4 regions of the Cobetia sp. MMG027 genome follow, and region 1 is predicted to be linked to each of the others. Evidence: predicted binding sites of a transcription regulator. Region 1 holds the regulator's gene; each other region holds the start of a gene.

The links. Region 1 encodes LexA, which represses DNA repair genes until DNA is damaged. Its sites were predicted from a motif close to TACTGTNTANNTANACAGTA; they were not measured.
Region 2: a site for LexA is predicted at 1,626-1,645, ahead of PJK54_RS04810 (LexA family protein). Genes of this name have one in related genera too.
Region 3: a site for LexA is predicted at 2,613-2,632, ahead of recN (DNA repair protein RecN). Genes of this name have one in related genera too.
Region 4: a site for LexA is predicted at 3,689-3,708, ahead of dinB (DNA polymerase IV). Genes of this name have one in related genera too.

Annotation. Positions count from the first base shown of each region.
Region 1 covers NZ_JAQJIO010000005.1:292,064-297,251, forward strand. Annotated here, with positions in the region: gene topA (type I DNA topoisomerase) at 1-1,024, shown strand, start outside; gene PJK54_RS08775 (DUF6586 family protein) at 1,024-1,503, shown strand; gene PJK54_RS08780 (hypothetical protein) at 1,757-1,996, shown strand; gene lexA (transcriptional repressor LexA) at 2,127-2,756, opposite strand; gene PJK54_RS08790 (TetR/AcrR family transcriptional regulator) at 3,319-3,996, shown strand; gene PJK54_RS08795 (L,D-transpeptidase) at 3,996-4,538, shown strand; gene nagZ (beta-N-acetylhexosaminidase) at 4,741-5,188, shown strand, end outside.
Region 2 covers NZ_JAQJIO010000003.1:155,087-160,274, reverse strand. Annotated here, with positions in the region: gene ccmB (heme exporter protein CcmB) at 1-643, opposite strand, end outside; gene ccmA (cytochrome c biogenesis heme-transporting ATPase CcmA) at 640-1,353, opposite strand; gene PJK54_RS04810 (LexA family protein) at 1,832-2,308, shown strand; gene PJK54_RS04805 (IMPACT family protein) at 2,335-2,961, shown strand; gene PJK54_RS04800 (FMN-dependent NADH-azoreductase) at 3,104-3,724, opposite strand; gene PJK54_RS04795 (MliC family protein) at 3,890-4,918, opposite strand.
Region 3 covers NZ_JAQJIO010000006.1:51,776-56,963, forward strand. Annotated here, with positions in the region: gene dnaK (molecular chaperone DnaK) at 1-1,498, opposite strand, end outside; gene grpE (nucleotide exchange factor GrpE) at 1,715-2,344, opposite strand; gene recN (DNA repair protein RecN) at 2,709-4,379, shown strand; gene fur (ferric iron uptake transcriptional regulator) at 4,535-4,957, opposite strand; gene PJK54_RS09430 (outer membrane protein assembly factor BamE) at 5,036-5,188, shown strand, end outside.
Region 4 covers NZ_JAQJIO010000001.1:118,164-123,351, forward strand. Annotated here, with positions in the region: gene PJK54_RS00500 (putative bifunctional diguanylate cyclase/phosphodiesterase) at 425-2,215, shown strand; gene dinB (DNA polymerase IV) at 2,612-3,670, opposite strand; gene PJK54_RS00510 (Na+/H+ antiporter family protein) at 3,825-5,171, opposite strand.

The DNA.
Region 1 (5,188 bases):
TCGTCTCAGTGAATCCTTCAAGGACCTGATGGACTTCGGCTTCACCGCGCGCATGGAAGACTACCTCGATGAGGTGGCCAACGGTCAGCGCAACTGGCGTGAACTGCTGGATGCCTTCTACGCCGAGTTCAAGGCCGAGCTGGATCACGCCCAGTCAGAAGAGGGCATGCGCCCGAATCAGCCGGTGCCGACCGATATCGCCTGCCCGACCTGTGGTCGCGAGATGCAGATCCGTACCGCCTCCACCGGCGTCTTCCTGGGGTGCTCCGGTTACAACCTTCCGCCCAAGGAGCGCTGCAAGACCACCATCGACCTGTTGCCGGGGGATGAGGCGGTCGCCGCTGACGCGGATGAGAATGCCGAGACCGATGCACTGCGTGCCAAGCGCCGTTGCCCGATCTGCGCCACGGCCATGGACAGCTATCTGATCGACGAGCAGCGCAAGCTGCACGTCTGCGGCAACAGCCCGGACTGCGTGGGACATGAAGTCGAGCAGGGTCAGTTCCGCATCAAGGGCTACGATGGGCCGGTCATCGAGTGCGACAAGTGCGGTGCCGACATGCAGCTCAAGACCGGGCGTTTCGGCAAGTACTTCGGCTGCACCAACGAGGATTGCAAGAACACCCGCAAGCTGCTCAAGTCCGGGGAAGTGGCACCGCCGAAGATGGACCCGATCCCCATGCCGGAACTTGCCTGCGTGAAGGTCGAGGATCACTACGTGCTGCGTGATGGCGCCAGTGGCCTGTTCCTTGCCGCCAGTCAGTTCCCCAAGAATCGCGAGACGCGTCCGCCGCTGGTCAGCGAGCTCAAGGCGCATGCCGACGAGCTGCCGGAGAAGTATCACTTCATCCTCAAGGCGCCGGAGAAAGACCCCGATGGCCGCCCGACGCAGATTCGTTTCTCGCGCAAGGCCAAGGAGCAGTTCGTGATGACGGACGAGGATGGCAAGGCGACGGGGTGGAAGGCGACCTTCGACAACGGCCGTTGGGTCGTCGAGGACAAGCGCAAGGGAGCCAAGAGCTGATGAGCCAGCGTGGCCGCACCAATCAACTGCTGTATCAGGCCGAGTTGCTGCTGGAGCAGGCGGCCGTCGCGACGCGTGATGAGCATGCCGTCGCACGGCGCATGGCCGGTGAGGAAGGGGCGCTGGCGTTGATGGAGCTGGCATTGGCCTCGTTGATCGAGGAGTGCGCCGCGTCGGCACGCTGGCCTGAGGGCAGCTGGCGCGAGCGGCTGGCCACACCGCCGACTCCCGTGGCGGAAATCGAGCAGTTGCGAAGCCTGCAGGCGCAGCCGGACAGTTGGTTGAGCCAGCTGGTGGCCGATATCACGCGTTTGCATGAAGAGGGCGGTGCTGCCCGGCGTGAGGAAGGCCAGGCGCGTGGCGATGGTCTCATCATCGCCGCGGCGGCCAATGCGCCTCTGGCAGAGCGTCTCGCCACGGCAGTCAGCGCCATGAAGGCGTTGCTGTCACACCTTCGCGAGTCGAATGTGGAGTGGTAGCGTCGCGCCTTGCCTGACCCGAAGGCGCTGGCATGTCACGCACCTGTCATTCAGGTGACGCCTTGGCATGACGGGTGCTAGACTGGCGGCATTGTGGCAAGCCCTGCATTCTCCGGTACGACCATGGCTCTGGCTGTGGTCGTACTTTTTTCTGCATTGTCGCCAGTGACTGCAAGTCGCAGGGCCTGCCCGCCGTCAAGCTGACGATCACAACGACGCCGGTATCCTCAGGATGCCGTGCAGGAGGAATGACGTGTCCGATCCCGCCGTACTTGAAATCGTGCAAATGGAAGATGGGGAAGTGATCCTGCGTGCCGCCGAGAGTGAAGGTGAGCCACTTCTCAGTATCCGCATCTCCGATGAAGCTGCCGATCTGCTGCGTGACAATCGCTTCGAGGTCGCGCGTGAGATGATCGATCACGCCATCACCCGCACCCGCCTGTGGGATGGCGAGGATGATGAGGACGAGCAGTCGGAAGGCATGGTGCACTGAGCACTTCCCGCATGTCTGCCAGCCACGAAAAAACCCGCCAATCGGCGGGTTTTTTCGTGGATGCCCTGATGGCGACAATCGTCATCTGCGCGTCAGCGCTGTGAGGACAGACTGCCTGCGAGCCTTGAGATCAGTGCAGGCCGCCATCGCGGATCACGCCCACGCCGAGGCCCTCGATTTCCAGGCTGTCCGTGCGCAGATCCACCTTGATGGGAGCGAAGTCCTCGTTCTCGGCTTCCAGCCATACGTAATGGCCATCGCGACGGAAACGCTTCACCGTCACTTCATCCCCCAGACGCGCCACCACGATCTGTCCGTCACGCACGCTGCTCGTGCGGTGCACGGCCAGCAGGTCACCTTCCAGAATGCCGACATCCTTCATCGAGACCCCGCGCACGCGCAGCAGATAGTCGGCGGCAGGCGAGAAGTAGTCACTGGGCAGCGGGCAATGACGATCGATATGCTGGCTGGCCAGGATAGGGCTGCCAGCGGCCACTTCCCCGATGACCGGCAGGCCCTGCTCGCTATCCTCTTCCGCCTCGGCCAGAGACGGCACGCGGATGCCCCGCGAGGTGCCCGGTACCATCTCGATGGCTCCCTTGCGCTTCAGGGCACGCAGATGCTCTTCCGCGGCATTCGGTGAGCGAAAGCCCAGTGCCTGGGCGATTTCGGCACGCGTTGGCGGATAGCCTGAGGACTTGATGGTCTTGATGATGAAGTCGAAGACATCCTGCTGGCGCGGAGTAAGCGGCTGAGTCATGGGCATTGCCTTTTGCCTGGGCGGCATCTGAGCTGACGGCACGGGGTGTGCATCCATACAACTGTCATTGTATCCAGTCATGGCGGTCATGCAAGGCATCGTGGGTGCTTTGGCAGCAACGTTGCCGGCATCTTCGTCGACATCGACATGCTGACGCGAGACAGCGGGTGTCCGGGACACCCCATGACCATCCCGTCCCCGAGCGTCCCGCGTGAATGCGCGTCCTGCCGGTCTTGGCTGTCGAGTGTTTGAAACAACCAGCAATTGCCAGTCATGGCATGGACAGCTAGAATTATCTTGTTTCAAACGAATGTTCGTCGGGCGCATCAGGCTACCGGTACCTGACCCTGTGTGTCCTGTGCTTCTGTCCTGTGCTCGGGATACGGCTCGTGGCAGCCTCCGCCTCGGAGTCGCTGCCTGACACGCGGTGCGTGAAGACCGACATGTCGTTTGATTGACCTGCATGAGAAGAGTCGCCCCCGGGCCACGGCCTTGCCGTTTCCCGGGGGGACAAGGACTCCCGTGCCCCCTCGTGACTGATCACCTGACAAGGCATCCGCCCATGGCCCAGACCGATACCGTTACCCGTATCCTCGATACCGCCGAGGTCCTGTTCGCCGAGCGAGGCTTCGCCGAAACCTCGCTGCGCAATATCACCAGCAAGGCCAAGGTCAACCTGGCGGCGGTCAATTATCACTTCGGCTCAAAGAAGTCATTGATCCAGGCAGTGTTCGCCCGCTATCTCGACCCCTTCAGCGAGCGTTTCCATGCGGCACTCGACAGTGTCGAGCAGCAGCATGCCGGTCGTCAGGTGCCGCTGGAAACGCTGCTGGAAGTGATGGCGCGCACGGTGCTGGAGGTGCCGGCCGAGCGCAACAGCCTGCGTACCTTCATGCGCCTGCTCGGGCTTGCCTATACCCAGGGGCAGGGCCACATGCGTCGCTACATCCGCGAGCATTACGGCACGGTCTTCAGCCGCTTCGCCGAGCTCCTGAAGCTTGCGACGCCGGACCTGCCAGACAACGAGCGCTTCTGGCGTCTGCACTTCATGCTCGGCAGCGTGATCTTCACCTTCTCGGGACTGGACGCACTGCGCGATATCGAAGAGGCCGAATACGGCCATCACACCAGTGTGCGCGAGCTGATCCAGCACATGCGTCCGGTGGTGGTGGCGGCGATGGCGGCTCCGCTGCCGGCCTCGCTCGGAGATGGTGAAGCGGTCACCCAGGCGGCCAGCTGATGGCTTGCTGGGTGGCGGTGGATCTCACCCGCCAGCGTCTCGAGATACGCAATGACGCGCCGAGTGGCAGTCGTGATGCGCCGCCCCCCGCGGCTGACCCTGACACGCTGGTGCATGCCTGTGCGATCTCCAGCGGCCTCAACGGTATCGGCGAGCTCGATGGCAGCGGTTGCACGCCGACCGGCTGGCATGTGGTTCGCGCCGCGATCGGGGAGGGCAATCCGCGTGGTGCCGTCTATCGTGGGCGGCGCTTCACGGGAGAGGTGTTCACGCCTCGACTGGCCGCCGAGCACCCCGAACGCGACTGGATCCTGACGCGTATCCTGTGGCTCAGCGGTCGCGAGTCCGGCATCAACCGTGGCCGCAACGCGGCGGGACAGCGCGTCGACAGCCTGCGGCGCTACATCTACTTCCATGGCACGCCGACCAGCGAGCCGATGGGCACCCCGGCCTCCCATGGGTGCATTCGTCTGCGCGATGAGGATCTGCTGTGCCTTTACCGGCATGCGCCCGCCGGAACGCCAGTGCTGTTGCACGCCTGACGCTGCGTTGCCTGGCGGCTGGTGCTCGCGACTGTTCGAGTCGCGCTCAGTCGGCTAGAATTGCGCCTTTCCTCGCGCCGGCCGCCTGTCCTGAGGCTTGTCTTCCAGGCTGCCGAGCCCCGTAACGACATGAAACCCTGCCGTGCGTGCCATGCCTTGCAGCGCATGACACGGCCAGCAGGCCATGGACAGGAAGGATGTCATGACACAGCCATTGGGCTCCGTAATGCTCGACGTCGAGGGGCATACCCTCACGTCTGACGAACGTGAACTACTGGCACGCCCCGCCGTCGGCGGCGTCATCCTGTTTGCGCGCAACTGTGTTTCTCCCGAGCAGGTGCTGGCGCTGTGCGGTGAGATCCGCCGCGTCAATCCACATCTGTTGATCGCCATCGATCAGGAAGGCGGACGGGTGCAACGGCTGCGCGAAGGCGTGACCCGCCTGCCGCCGATGCGCGCCCTGGCACATTGCTGCCTGGGACGTGACTGTGACGGCTGCGGTGATGATGCCCAGTCGTCAGGGCTCGGGTTTGCCCGTGACGCCGGCTGGTTGCTGGGCATGGAGATGGCTGCCATTGGCTGCGACATCACCTTCGCGCCGGTATTGGATATCGATGTCGCGGGTTCCACCATCATCGGCGACCGCAGCT
Region 2 (5,188 bases), on a different contig from region 1:
GCATGGCCAGGTGGGCGGCGCTGGGCATGCCGGTGACGGCGCTCTGCACCGCGCCGGCGCCGAAGATCAGCACGGGAATGTACAGCGGCAGGATGATCAGCGAGAGCAGCACGCCGCCGCGCCGCAGCCCGACCGTCAGCGCCGCGCCGATCGCGCCGATCAGCGACAGGCTCAGACTGCCCAGCGCCAGCGAGGCGATCAGCACGCCAAAGGCGCCGCTCGGCAGCCCCAGCATCACGCCCAGCAGCGGCGCCATCAGCGCCAGCGGCAGACCGGTCAACAGCCAGTGCCCCGCCACCTTGGCCAGCACCAGCAATGGCAACGGCTGGGGGGTCAGCAGCAGTTGCTCAAGGCTACCGTCGTCGAGGTCCTGCCGGAACAGCCCCTCAAGTGACAGCAACGTGGCCAGCAAGGCCGCCACCCACAGCAGCCCCGGCGCCAGTGTCGCCAGCAGCGCCTTGTCCGGCGAGATCCCCAGCGGAAACAGCGTGATCACCAGGGCGAAGAATACCAGCGGGTTGATCAGCTCACTGCGCCGGCGCAACGCCTGACGCAGGTCGCGTCGAAGTGTCGCCTTGAGTGCTCCACCCAACGAGCAGGCAACGGGAGACTCGGACAATGGTGTCAGAGGATCATGTCTCATGCCCAGGCACCCTCCCTCGACTCCGCGCCAGCGCGTTGCCCAAGGCCTATTCGGCGCAATCGCGAGACATCCGAGAAGCGATGGTGGGTCGTCATCACCACGCTGCCACCCCGCTCGGCATGCGCCAGCAGCAGCGCCTCCAGCGCCTGGACGCCATCGATGTCGATGGCGGTGAAGGGCTCGTCGAGCACCCACAGTCGACGCGGTGTCAGATGCAATCGCGCCAGGGCGATGCGCCGCTGCTGACCAGCCGACAGCTGCTGGGCCGGGACATCCTCGAAGCCGGCAAGCCCCACGGCGTCCAGCGCTGCCCAGGCGAGCGAGCGTCGCTCCGCGGCGTTTCGAGAAGATGCAGCGTCACCGAGCGCCTGATACCAGGCAAGATTCTCCAATGCCGTCAGCGTGCCCTTGATGCCGGGCTGGTGACCCAGATAGAGCAGTGATCCCAGAAAGTCGTCGCGCACCCGCGAGGCAGGCTGCCCCTGCCAGAGCACTTCGCCTTCGTGATCATGGAACTGCCCGGACAGAATCTTGAGCAGGGTGGTCTTGCCACTGCCATTGGGGCCTTCGATCTGCAGGATCTCGCCCGCCGCGAGGCTGAAGTCGAGCGCCTGGAACAGCCAGCGCTCATCGCGCTCACACCCAAGCGCCCGCACCGCCAGCAAGGGCGGCACGCAACGGGCTTCATCGCTGACTGGCTGGATCGACATCCCGACATCTCGCGGCTGGTCAGTCGCGGAGCGCGACATCAGAGGCTGGTCCCGAGGGATCCAATCGCGTCATTCTACGAGCTGAAGCCGGCACTGGCCACCGGTCGCCCGAATGACGCGACCCGCACGCGTCGAGCCTTGCACGGGAGTCAAGTTCTCGCGCGCTCCATCAGCAAAGCATGGTGCACATTCATACGACACACCCATCGCCTGATTGGCATCGACGACCGACTCACCCCTTGCCACCTCGCGCTGGCTTGCTATGATGCAGACACTGTATACAAAAACAGTACTCATACAGTATCGTCATCGCATGCCTGGCATTGCCCGGGCAGCAGACCGAACGGGTCGGCTCTCATCGCGTTGTCATCATGTTCGCAGAGCCTATCAGGCCGCAGATGAACTCAGCCTGACGACCTTTCACGCTGCATCGCAGGTCGGCTCCCTCTGCCGACCGCACAGCATCAGGGGATAGCTCATGTCACGTCTTCACGCTCCACACTACCTTCAGCGCCTTCACAATCTGCCGCTCAATGACGAGGCCTGGCAGGAAATCACTGCCAGCGACATGATGGATATCCCGTTGCTCGGCAACATCACCGCCGGCATGCCCATCGAAGCCATCGCCGACTGTGGCACGATCGCCGTGCCGACGCGCATGGTGCGACGCAATACCTACGCCCTGCGCGTTCGCGGCCACTCGATGATCAACTGCAATATCCATGATGGCGACATCATCATCATCGAGCGCAGTGAAAGTGCCGAGAATGGTGAGACCGCCGTGGTGATGATCAACCAGCAGGAAGTGACGCTGAAGAAGCTGTATATCGAGAAGAGCGGTGTACGCCTGCAACCGGCCAACGACAGCATGGCCCCCATCTACCTCAAGAATGCCGATATCGAAGTGCTGGGCATGGTGATGGGTGTCGTTCGCGGCAACGCCGTCACTCATTGAGGGCGACGCTTTGCTAAGATGGCACGATGAGCTATCAGATACCTGCACTGGCGCCAGAGGCGCATCACGAGCACAGCATCGAGATCGAGAAGAGCCGCTTCATCGCCTGGCTGGCCCACGCTCCGACACCAGACGCCATGACGCGGCTGCTGGTAAAGGCGCATCTCGCCCATCCCAATGCACGTCATCACTGCACGGCATTCATCGCGGGTGCGCCGAATGAGCAAAATGCCATCGGCTTCTCCGATGACGGAGAGCCGGGCGGTACCGCCGGCAGGCCGATGTATCAGGTACTGGAAGGCAGCGGCGTGGGGCAGATCGCCTGCGTGGTGATCCGCTACTTCGGCGGCATCAAGCTGGGCACCGGTGGCCTGGCTCGTGCATACAGTCGTGCCGTGCTCGACGCCCTCGAGCGACTGCCCACCACCACCTTCACGCCGCGTACGCCCAGGCGCCTCAAGGTCGGATTCGCTCATGAGGCCGACGTGCGTCACTGGCTGAGCGGCTACGATGTACCGGTGGATGCCAGCGACTATGCCGCCGATGGCGTGGTGTTGACGGCCGGCTGGCCGCAAGGCGGCGCTCAGCCGCCGCTGGAAGAGCTGCATGCGCGCCTCAAGGGCGCACTGGAAGTGCTCGAAGACCAAGGCTGAGCGTTTCCAGCCACTGTCTCCTCCCCCAGTGACCTCTGCTTCCCGATAGCACAAACGCCACCGCCGCTCCTCTCAGAGCGGCGGTGGCGTTTTCATTCATCATGCTCAACCAATGTGACTCAGCTACGGCAGATACACCAGGTCAGAGAGCATCTACGTAGTTGGCAATGCCTGTCCTGGCCTCTGACAGAGCTCCCACCTTTGGCTCATCGCCCATGTTGAGGCCTTCAGCGTATACGAAGTGCTGATCCGTGATGCCCATCAGCCCGAGCATCGACTTGAGATGCGGCGTCTGGGAGTCCAGGTCACTGCCCGCATACATCCCGCCACGTGCTGCCAGCACCAGTGCCTGCTTGCCTTCCAGCAGACCCACGGGCCCTTTCTCGGTATAGCGGAAGGTCTCGCCGGCACGCAGCACCCGGTCGAACCACGCCTTCATCTGCGTCGGCAGGCCCAGATTGTAGAGCGGTGCCGCGATGACCAGCAGGTCAGCCGCTCTCAGCTCGGCCAGGAAACCATCAGACAGCTCGGCGAGCTTGCGTTGCTCGGCGCTTCGCTCATCCGCCGGCGTCATCCATGCCTGCATCTCGGCGGCACCCAGGTGCGGAAGATCGCGCTCGACCAGATCATGATGCGTCAACTGATGCTCGTGACCGGACGCCTGCAAGGCATCCACGAACGCGGAAGCCAGTTCACGAGAGTTGCCTTTTTCTCCGAACAGGGAAGATGAGACCAGCAGAACATTGAGCGGTGTGGCAGACATGGCAGGTTCTCCGCAGACAGAAAGGACGATTTCCCATCACGAGCCAGGCTTGGCATCCGTTGCCCGTGATGGAGAGCTGCCCGCCATGATAGATGAACTCCGTGGCACGAAAAGCGATAAAGATCGCACCAACCATTCGAAAAAATCGACGAAAAAAACGTCATGTCAGGGGAGGTATGCCTCTCCACAGCCACTCAGATCTCGAGATTCTCCTCCTTTTCGCGTCAGAGTCAGCTCGGAGGTCAGCGGATACGGGGTACCTTGCATGGTGTCGAAGCAGGCACCCGGCGTCAGGCTCAGTTTCAGCCACCCCCTGCCGACTGAAGCGCGCGGCAAGCGCGCCGACAGCACCTTGCCATGCTTGCCGTCGTCATTGACCCGATAGGGTAACGTCAACTGACTGAGCGACGATGACTCCTGCTCCTGCTCCTGCTTGCCGCTCTCGTTCCCGGCAACGCCAGAGCTGCTGTCATCGGTGCCTGTAGCGTCCTGCGACACCCGCGCCTTGCCTTGCACGGCACCCAACAGGTCGGGCGATGCCGTCACCGTCATCCGGTTATGCGCTCGATCCAGACTGATACGCCACTCAGGCTCGTGACCCTGTGCCACCAGCAGCGGCTGGTCATCGGGGATCTGGATGGTGCGCTGATCATCCTGAACGCACTCAAGATTGCCGCGCGCATTGTGCAGCGTGGCTTCCCGCCCCTTGAACCAGACTTCCAGTTCACGGGCTCCCCCCTCGGCCTGTTGACGCTGCCGCTCGGAGACCGGGGCGTCATTGGCCCGATAACGGGCGCCGGAAGCACTCACCACATGCCCCAGGGCGTAGGCATGCTGACGCGACCATAGCCGCAGCCAGCCTTCAGCAGTCGCCTCCTGAGGGGTGTCCGTCGCCACAGAGACGGGAGGCCTGCCCCTCGCGTCCTGTCCATCACTGAAGGCCATCAACAGATCCTGCGCCGGCGTACAGCGCCAGACCTGATACTCGCTGGCCCCCCGAGGCGGCAGGAAGGTCGCGGGCAATGTCACCGCCGGCGCCTGACCCAGCGACTCGGCACTGGGTGCCCTGGGCTTGACTGGTTTCGTGGCAGGACGCACTTCAGGGATCTTCAGCGGTGCCGGCATCACCTGCGCACTCGGCGCATCACGCGATTCATCCGACAGCATGGAGCAGCCACTCAGCAGCGCCATCATCGACACGCACAGGAGATTGGCCGAGGCACCTGTCGAGATACCTGTCGCAGTGCATGTCGAGATAGTGGCCACCTGACGCCCGCCACGCCAAGGCGAGACATCTGGCGCCGAACAGGCAGCGGCCCTCGTATGATCCGGGCGCGAGTGAAACGGAAACATGTAAAGCCCTCCCTGGGCATGCCTGACAACAGAAAGTAACGCACCGCACTCCGCTGGAGGCGGCGACACAGCGTGATTTCAAGGCGTAGAGAGCAACGCCATCCTGGCGCA
Region 3 (5,188 bases), on a different contig from region 1:
CGATGGACTGTTCCTTGCCGGTGGCCTTGTCCTTGGCGGACACGTTCAGGATACCGTTGGCATCCAGATCGAAGGCGACTTCGATCTGCGGCACACCACGCGGGGCCGGCGGAATGTCGGCCAGGTCGAAACGACCCAGGGACTTGTTCTGTGCCGCCTGCTTGCGCTCACCCTGCAGGACGTGGATGGTCACCGCGCCCTGGTTGTCGTCAGCGGTGGAGAACACCTGAGACTTCTTGGTCGGGATGGTGGTGTTCTTCTCGATCAGCGGAGTCAGCACGCCACCCATGGTCTCGATGCCCAGCGTCAGCGGCGTCACGTCCAGCAGCAGCACGTCCTTGACGTCGCCACCCAGCACGCCGCCCTGGATACCGGCGCCGACGGCGACCGCTTCATCCGGGTTGACGTCCTTGCGCGCTTCCTTGCCGAAGAATTCGGCGACCTTGGACTGCACCAGCGGCATGCGAGTCTGACCACCGACCAGGATGACATCGTCGATCTCGGAAGCGGACAGGCCGGCATCGGCCAGAGCGGTCTGGCACGGCTTCAGGGAGCGAGCGACCAGCTCATCGACCAGCGACTCGAGCTTGGAACGGGTCACCTTGACGTTCAGGTGCTTCGGACCGGTGTTGTCTGCGGTGATGTACGGCAGGTTCACGTCGGTCTGCTGAGCGCTGGACAGCTCGATCTTGGCCTTCTCGGCAGCTTCCTTCAGACGCTGCATGGCGAGATTGTCGCCGGACAGGTCGATGCCGCTGTCGGACTTGAACTGGTCAACGAGGTAGTTGATCAGATGCATGTCGAAATCTTCACCGCCCAGGAAGGTGTCGCCGTTGGTGGCGAGCACTTCGAACTGGGTCTCACCGTCGACGTCCGCGACTTCGATGATGGAGATATCGAAGGTACCGCCACCCAGGTCGTAGACCGCGATGGTCTTGTCACCACGAGACTTGTCCATGCCGTAGGCGAGTGCCGCGGCAGTCGGCTCGTTGATGATGCGCTTGACCTCGAGACCCGCGATGCGGCCGGCGTCCTTGGTCGCCTGACGCTGGGAGTCGTTGAAGTAGGCCGGCACGGTGATGACCGCTTCGGTGACTTCTTCACCGAGGTAGTCTTCTGCGGTCTTCTTCATCTTCTTGAGGATTTCCGCACTGATCTGCGGCGGTGCCATCTTCTTGTCCTTCACCTGGACCCAGGCATCGCCATTGTCGGCTTCGACGATCTTGTACGGCACCATCTTGATGTCTTTCTGGACGACATCATCCTTGAACTTGCGACCGATCAGACGCTTGACCGCGAACAGGGTGTTCTCCGGGTTGGTCACTGCCTGACGCTTGGCCGACTGACCGACAAGGATCTCGTTGTCGTCGGTGTAGGCGATGATGGACGGCGTGGTGCGGCCACCTTCAGCGTTTTCGATGACCTTGGTCTTGTCGCCGTCGAGCACTGCCACACAGGAGTTGGTAGTACCCAAGTCAATACCGATGATGCGTCCCATAATCGTATACCTCGAATCTGTTGCTAGCCTGAAAGATGAGTCTGGTTGTCGGTACCTTGTGTCGGCACCTGAACTTGCTTCAATAAGTGGGGTCACGCGTCAGGCTTTCAAGGGTGTGCTGGCATTTTTTGCCGCCCTGATCCTCCTTGAAGCCCCGCAGGGCGGGCATGTGCCATCACGACACATGCCCTCATGGCCACTCGACCCCGCAGGGCCTCAGTTGGCCTTGCTGACCGCGACCATCGCCGGACGCACCAGGCGACCATTGAGGGTGTAGCCCTTCTGCATCACGTCGATGACGCTGTTCGGCTCGGCATCCGGAGATGGCACCATGGCGACCGCCTGATGGTATTCCGGGTCGAAGGGCTCGCCGTGCGGGTCCAGCTGCTCGACGCCTGACTTGTTCAGGGCATCCAGCTGCATTTTCAAGGTCATCTCGATACCTTCGACATGCGCCTTGGCTGCCTCGTCGTCGCTCATGGACTCAAGCGCCTTCTCGAGCGAGTCCACCACCGGCAGCATTTCCTTGACGAACTTCTCCAGCGCGAACTTGCGAGCCTTCTCGGCATCCTGTTCGGCGCGACGGCGCGCGTTCTGCGCCTCGGCAGCTGAACGCAGCGCCTGGTCCTTCGCCTCCTTCACCGCCTGCTCGAGTTCCTCGACCTGAGCGGCCAGCATCTCGGCTTCCGGATTGTCGATCAGCTCACCTTCGCTTTCGGCGGCGACATCGGTGGCATCCAGTATGTCTTCAATCACTTCGCCTTCCGGAGTTTCCGGCTGCGGCTCGGCGTCGCGAGCGGCACGCTGAAGTTCTTCATCCATCGGGGTCTGCGGATCCTGAGCCATGCTGTTCTCCTGCGGGCCGACGTCTGTGCGCCATTGCCCTGTTCGTGGCCTGCGGAGCCTGCCTCGAGACGACGAAGGCAAGCCCCTGAAGACAGGCCATGAGTTGCCTGTAGGGCAGCAAGGCCGCGCCATTGCTGCCGACGATGAGTGTCAGGGCCTTTATATGGGGCCGGCACTCGGCTTCTCAAGCCTTCGATGCGGCTTTTCTGCCAGCTGAGTCCGGCATGGATTGAAGGCCGACGGAGCGTGCTGTATAAAAAGCCATATACACTGTATGTACATCCTGTATGGCGACTCCGTAGTCACCCCCGAAACGGGCAATGATCGGCACGGCGTACGCCCCAGCTTCCCTTCGGAGGTAGTCATGCTGCTACAGCTCGCCATTCAAGATTTCGCCATCGTCGAGACACTGGAACTCGATTTTCGCCGCGGCATGACCGCCATCACCGGCGAGACGGGTGCCGGCAAGTCCATCCTGCTCGGTGCGCTCGGCCTGTGCCTGGGCGAACGTGCCGATGCTGGCAGCGTGCGACACGGCGCGGATCGCGCGGATCTCATCGCACGCTTCGATATCACAAGCCTCAGCGACGCGCGCGAGTGGCTTGACGAACGCGAGCTGGGCAGCGACGACTGCCTGCTGCGCCGGGTGATCACCGCCAGCGGACGCTCGAAGGCCTGGATCAACGGCACCCCCTGCACCATCGCGGACCTGCGGGAACTGGGTGAGCACCTGATCGACATCCATTCCCAGCACGCCCACCACTCGCTGCTGAAGGAAGAGACGCACCTGCGTCAGCTCGACGAGTACGCCGGGATCGAGGCGCAGGTCACGCAGCTGCGCGAGGACTTCCGCCACTGGCAGGAGGCACATCGCCGCCTCAAGCGCATGAGCAATGATGGCGACGAGGTACGCGCTCGTCGCCAGCTGTTGCGCTATCAGGTCGAGGAGCTTGATGAGCTGGCACTCAGCGAGGGCGAGCTGGAGGCACTGGAGCAGGAGCAGGAAACCCTGGCCAATGCCGAACAGATTCTCAGCGAGGCGCAGGCCGCCGCCGAGTGCTGCGATCATGATGATGAAGGCGCCCTCGCGCGCCTCAATCAGGCCGTGGCGCGACTGACACACCTGCCGGGCAGCGAGCAGGGTTCGCTGGCCAGCGCACTGGGCATGCTGGAAGAGGCACGCATCCAGATAGAAGAAGCGGCACGCGAGCTGAACCGCTTCGTCGAAGTCACCGAACTCGACCCGGAGCGCCTGGCCTTCGTCGATGAGCGCCTTGGGCGCATCCACCAGATCGCCCGCAAGCATCATGTCTTGCCCGAGGAGCTGCATGGCCTGCACCAGCGACTGAGCGAGGAGCTGGAAGGGCTCGGGGGTGACGAGGAGGCCATCGAGGCACTGCGCCAGGAAGTGGCGGCCCGCCGGGATGCCTGGAAGATCCTGGCTACTGCGGTCGGTACGTCACGAGCCGCTGCCGCCCCCCAGCTGGCCAGCGACATCCAGGATCAACTGGCCTTCCTCGGCATGGGCAAGGCGACGTTCGAGGTTGCCGTCGAGCCACGCGAGCGCCCGCAACCCGAAGGCATGGAGCGCATCCACTTCCGCATCAGTGCCAACCCGGGGCAGCCGCCGCGGGCGCTGGCCAAGGTCGCCTCGGGCGGTGAACTGTCCCGCGTCTCGCTGGCCATTCAGGTGGTGGCCGCCAGTCGCTCGACCATTCCCAGCCTGGTCTTCGATGAAGTGGATGTCGGCATCTCCGGTGCGACCGCCGAGATCGTCGGTCAGCTGCTGCGCCGACTGGGCGACAAGGGTCAGGTGCTGACCGTCACCCACCTGCCTCAGGTCGCGGCCCAGGCGCATCAACATCTGCATATCGAGAAGCAGGCAGAGAAGAACACCACACGTACCCACATGGCACTGCTGGACGAGAGTGGCCGCGTGCGGGAGCTGGCACGCATGCTGGGCGGCATTCACCTGTCCGAGCAGACCCTGGCACACGCACGCGAGATGCTCAGCGCGGCGGACAGCCGTCACTGAGCCCCGACAGGCCGCCTTCCCGACGTCCATTCGTCCAATGAACCTCCTGGCAGTTCGAACGCCAGAAACACCAACGGCCGTCCCTGTGGGGCGGCCGTTGGTGTTTCTGTCCTGCAGCGAACCTTGTCATCCCTGACACAGGCGAGGCCTGAGCATCAGCTGTCGCTCTTGGTGTCCTTGGGACGCACGTAGAGCACCAGCGCATGCTCGACCAGCTCATAGCCATGCTCCTCGACGATCTCGCGCTGGCGGCGCTCGATCTCGGGATCACAGAACTCTATGATCTCGCCGCTGTCCAGACATACCATGTGGTCATGGTGTTCTTCCTGGGACAATTCGAAGACAGCATGGCCGCCATCGAAATTGTGACGCATCACCAGTCCAGCAGTTTCAAACTGGGTGAGCACACGATAAACCGTCGCCAGACCGACATCTTCGCCAGCCTCAAGCAACGCCTTGTACACGTCCTCGGCACTCAGGTGTCGATCCATCGATTTCTCGAGGATCTGCAGGATCTTGACTCGCGGTAGGGTTACCTTGAGTCCCGCCTTGCGCAGTTCATGGTTCTGATCGGCCATGCTGGGGTACTCTTCGCAGTCGCTTGATGTATCAGGTATGATCGGCCAAGGCAAAACGATAGGGAATCTTCAGGGCAAATGCAAAACTTGATCAAAACAGTCGCCTTTTGCAGCGCCCTGTCGCTGCTCACCGGGTGTAGCTACTTCAGCGTCTACAAGCGCGACCTTCCACAGGGCAACCTGATCAAGCCGGAAATGGTCGAGCAATTGAAGCCGGGCATGAGCCGCGAA
Region 4 (5,188 bases), on a different contig from region 1:
TGCGTGACGCAGGTGCTGGTAGCGTTGAGAGGAGGCGTGTGTCACGGCGGGTTTGGCACTGTGTTTATGCGAGGCAGACACTTAGACTGCTATTGGCTCCAGTGATGTATATCGCGATAACTCAGCGGATTCAGGCAACGTGCGTGTCCCCGCCGAGCACCGGTCGGTAGACAAGATGGTAGGGGAGGTATCCTGGATCATGGCAGATGGGTCTCGTCAGACCGGAAGAGCGACTGGAATTGCGCTCTTTGGAACAGTGGTCGCTGCCATCGCGATCGGCCTGCTGGTGGGGGTCGTGGCAGTGCAGGACATCATCGGCCGCTGGCCTTCAGCGCTGCTGATGGTGATTATTGGCGCAACTGCGGGCATCATGCTGATTCGTCATCGTCAGATGGCATATCAACAGCACACGCAGGAGGCGGTCATGCAGACTAGTGTTGTTGGCCCCTCGGCCAGCATGGGACTCCCCGCCAGTGACCAGCGCTTTCGCGAATTGCTGGAAAGCCTGCCACGCGTGGCAGTGCAGGGGTACGACAGCCAGCGCCGAGTGATCTATTGGAATGAGGCCAGCGAGCGACTGTATGGTTTCAGCGAGCAGGAAGCTCGAGGGCGTTGTCTTGAAGCCTTGCTGATACCGGATGAAATGGCGGACATCGTGGTGGATGCCCACCACGCGTGGGTCAATCACGGCACCCAGATCCCGGCGAGCGAGCTTGAGCTGAAGCACAAGTCAGGCGCACCGGTGCCGGTGTTCTCTCACCACGTCATGTTGGGTGAGCGGTCGGACAATCCATTGATGTTCTGCATCGACATCGATCTGGCGGGCGAGCGCAAGGTTCAGCGTGAGCTGGACTACATGACGCGATTCGATCCGCTGACCGAACTGCCCAATCGGCAGACGTTCGAGACTGAGCTCGAGAACATGCTCGGGGAGTGTCAGCGTCACGGCGATACCTTGATGGTGCTGTTCCTGGATATCGACCACTTCACCGAGATCAACGATACCCAGGGCTATGAGATGGGGGACCTCGTGATTCGCAGCGTCGCGTCGCGCTTGCAGGGGTTCCAGCGGAGTCAGGATCTACTGTCACGCTTCGGCGGCGATGAATTCGTCATGGCGATGCCGCGCCTGGATTATGAAAGTGATGCCTTGTCGGTCGTGGAGCGGATCCGCGAAGATTTCCAGCGCCCCTTCCAGATAGAAGGGCGTGAGTTGTTGCTGCGTCTGAGCATCGGCGTCAGCCTCTATCCCGAGAATGGCAATGATGCGCCGGAACTGGTGCGCAATGCAGACGTCGCCAAGCACCGAGCGAAGCAGGCCGGGCGTGATGGATATCAGTTCTTCAACCAGGAAGTGCGCGATGCCATGCTGCATCAGCATCATCTGGCGGGGCGCCTTCAGACGCTGTTGAGCGAGGATGGGGGTGGCGAGCTGTTCCTCCACTTCCAGCCTCAGGTCGCGGCGCGCAGTGAGCGTATCGAGTCGGTAGAGGCGCTGATGCGCTGGCATGCGCCCGAGGGGCCCATTCCCCCGACTGACTTCATCAAGGTGGCAGAGCGCACCAATCTGATCGAGCGCCTGGGTGACTGGGTGATTCGTCAGGCATGTCGCCAGCAGGCCGAGTGGCATGCCATGGGGATCAAGGGCTATCGGATCGATATCAATATCTCCGGGCGTCAGGCGATCAACAGCGACGTCTTCCAGCGTCTTGAGGCATGCGTGGCGGAATATGGCCTGACGCCACGGGACATCGGCATCGAGCTGACCGAGAACGTGTTGATCGATGCTGACGTCAAGGTGCGCGATAGCCTGCGTGCCCTGCACGACAGAGGCTACAAGATCGCGATCGATGATTTCGGGACCGGCTACTCCTCGATGAGCTACCTCAAGATGCTGCCGGTGACGGCGCTCAAGATCGATCGCTCCTTCGTGATCGAATGTGCTCAGGAACCCAAGGATCGCGCCATCATGGAAGCGACGGTCTTCCTCGGGCATCGACTGGGGCTGGAGGTGGTGGCCGAGGGGGTGGAGAATATCCAGCAACTCGAGCTGTTGCGCGAAATGCGCTGTGATCTCATTCAGGGGTACTACTTCTACAAGCCCATGGCGGCGGCGGATATCCAGCGGCTGCTGTCCGGGGGCAACAACCCGCCTCATCCTGGCGCCCATCGCCCGTCCAGTGATCCAACCAGTGCATCCAACGGTTGCCATTGAGTCAGCGTTGATCCGGTGCCGTTGTGGCATGGGACTGTTGCTGTGGATCGGCTTTTTAGTTTGCGGGCTAAAAGATATGATGCTGACAGTTGAAGCGGATGGACTGTCATCATCATCGATGAATCTGGGCATTCCTTCCTGACACCTGCGGGTCGAGCATCTCATGCTCCCCGCAGGTGTTTGCCGAGAGTGGCTGCGTCGTTCAATGCGCAGAGCTGTTCGCCCACTCTCGCTTCCTGCCTGCATTGCAGGTTGCGATGGTTCCTTGAGCGGGTTTCACGACCCTTCCGGCGATACCCTTGGGGTATCGATGACCGGACAAGCCAGTCCTTGTGACTGGCTTTTTTTATGCCTGTCATCCGTCCGTCAAGGTTGCCAGTCAGGCGCGGCACCCTCTCAGAACAGCCCCAGCTGTTGCGTCTCTTCGTGGGCCTTTAGTCGGACACCGACTCCCAGCAGGCGCACCGGTCGATGGCCACGTTGCCAGGCTTGCTCCATCAGCAGTGCGAAACTCCTGGCGTCCGGCAATGAGAGGGTGGAGGCGGGGAGGAGGCTTTCCAGCGTGGTGCTGGTGAAGTCGTTGAAGCGTACCTTGACGAACTGCTTGGCCAGCACCGGCTGTTCCTGGCGTGCGTGACGCTCCCCGAGGCGCTCCATCAGCATGGGAAGCTTGGCGAGGCAGGCGGAGAGATCCGGAAGATCCTGATCGAAAGTGCGTTCGACACTGATGGACTTCCGCTCTCTCTCGACCTTGACGGGGCGGTCATCAATGCCATGAGAGAGTTCATGCAGGCGATGTCCGAATTTGCCGAAGTGTTCGACCAGTGTGGTCAGTGGTGTCGTGCGGATGTCATCGCAGGTGGTAATCTCCAGCCGATTGAGGCGGGCCAGCGTGGCCGGGCCGACGCCATGCAGCTTGCCGACGGGCAGCTTACGAATGAAGGCGTCGCTGGACTCTGGCGTGATCACCGTCAGGCCATCGGGTTTCTCCCAGTCACTCGCGATCTTGGCCAGGAACTTGTTGGCGGCCACGCCGATCGACAGCGTGATCCCGGTGCGCTTCAGGGCTTCTTCCTTCAGCCAGCGCGCCATCCAGGTCGCGCTTCCCTGAAATTCCTCGATATCGCTGACGTCCAGGTAGGCTTCGTCCAGCGATAGAGGTTCCACCAGGAGTGTCAGTTCGTGAAACAGTGCCTGGATCTCCTGCGAGACGGCACGGTAGCGCTCGAAGTCGGGGGGGACGAGTATCAGTTGCGGACACAGGCGCAGGGCGCGCGCTGTGGACATCGCAGAGCGGACGCCGAAGGCGCGAGCCGGATAATTGCAGGTGGCGATCACGCCACGTTGCTCGGTGCGGCCACCGATGGCGATGGGCACCTCGCGCCACTCTGGGTGACGAAGCATCTCGACGGCGGCGTAGAAACAATCGCAGTCAGCATGAAGGATCTTGCGCATTCGCGCATCATCCTAAAAGACTGGATGGCTGTCCAGTATCAGGTGGCGTGTCGCCTCATTCTTCGTCCAGATATGACAACGCCCGGCAGACGTGATGCCTGCCGGGCGTTGTCGTATTTCCTGTTGCCGTTGCCAGGCTACCCTGGCCGGCGGATTACAGCGTCATCGCCGCCACCCAGCCGAAGACGATCAACGGGATGTTGTAGTGGATGAAGGTCGGCACCACGCTGTCCCAGATATGATCATGCTGTTGATCGACATTCAGGCCTGCCGTCGGGCCGAGCGTGGAGTCGGAGGCGGGGGAGCCAGCATCGCCCAGTGCGGCCGCGGTGCCGATCAGGGCGACGGTCGCCAGGGGGGAAAAGCCGAACTGCAGGGCCAGCGGGACATAGATCGCCGCGATGATCGGGATGGTGGAAAAGCTGGAGCCGATGCCCAGCGTGATGAAGAGTCCGACCATCAGCATGACGAGCGCGGCCAACGGCTTGTTGTCTCCGATGATGTGGAAGGAGGCATCCACCAGGGTCTGGATATCACCCGTGGCTTTCATGACGGAGGCGAAGCCGGCTGCCGAGATCATGATGAAGCCGATCAGGGCCATCATGCGCATGCCGGAGGTGAACAGGTCGTCGGCTTCGTTCCACTTGAACAGGCCACCCAGGGAAAGAATGGCGAAGCCGACCAGACCGCCTAGGATCATCGAGCCGGAATAGAGCTGGATGCCCAGGGCGGCGATGATGGCGACCCCAGCCATGATCAGGCCGCTGCGGGATGGTGCGTGCACTGGAGTATGGTGCGGGACGTTGGTCGACTTGATCTCGCGATTGGCGTAGTCACGCGGCTTGCGATAGGAGACGAAGACCGCAGTCAGCAGTCCCAGGAACATGCCGCCTACCGGAATGGCCATCGCCATCGGCACCATGCCGCGGGTGACTTCCAGCCCCATTGCCTGGCCCGCTTCATTGATGTTGGCCAGCAGGATGTCATTGAGGAAGATGGAACCGAAGCCCACCGGCAGCAGCATGTAGGGAGCCGTCAGACCAAAGGTCAGGGCACAGGCGACGGCGCGGCGATCCAGGCGCAGGCGGTTCATGGCCACCAGCAGTGGCGGAATCAGGATCGGAATGAAGGCGATGTGGACAGGAATCAGGTTCTGGGACGAGATCGCCACCAATGTCACGCTGCCCAGCAAGCCGTACTTGATGGCGGTCTGACGGCGAGGGGTGCTCTCTCCATTGAGCATGCCGATCAGGCGTGCCGCAAGGAGATCCGGCAGGCCGGAGCGAGACAGGGCCACGGCAAAGGCACCGAGCGTGGCATAGGCCAGGGCGACCTTGGCACCACCGCCGACGCCGTCGTTGAAGGCGCCGAGAGTGTCAGTCAGAGACAGGCCACTGAACAGGCCGCCGACCAAGGCGCCGGCCACCAGAGCGAAGACGACCGAGACTCGGGCCAGTGACAGGCCGACCATGACCAGAACGGCCAGTATTACCGCATTCATGCGAGTACCTCATTAAG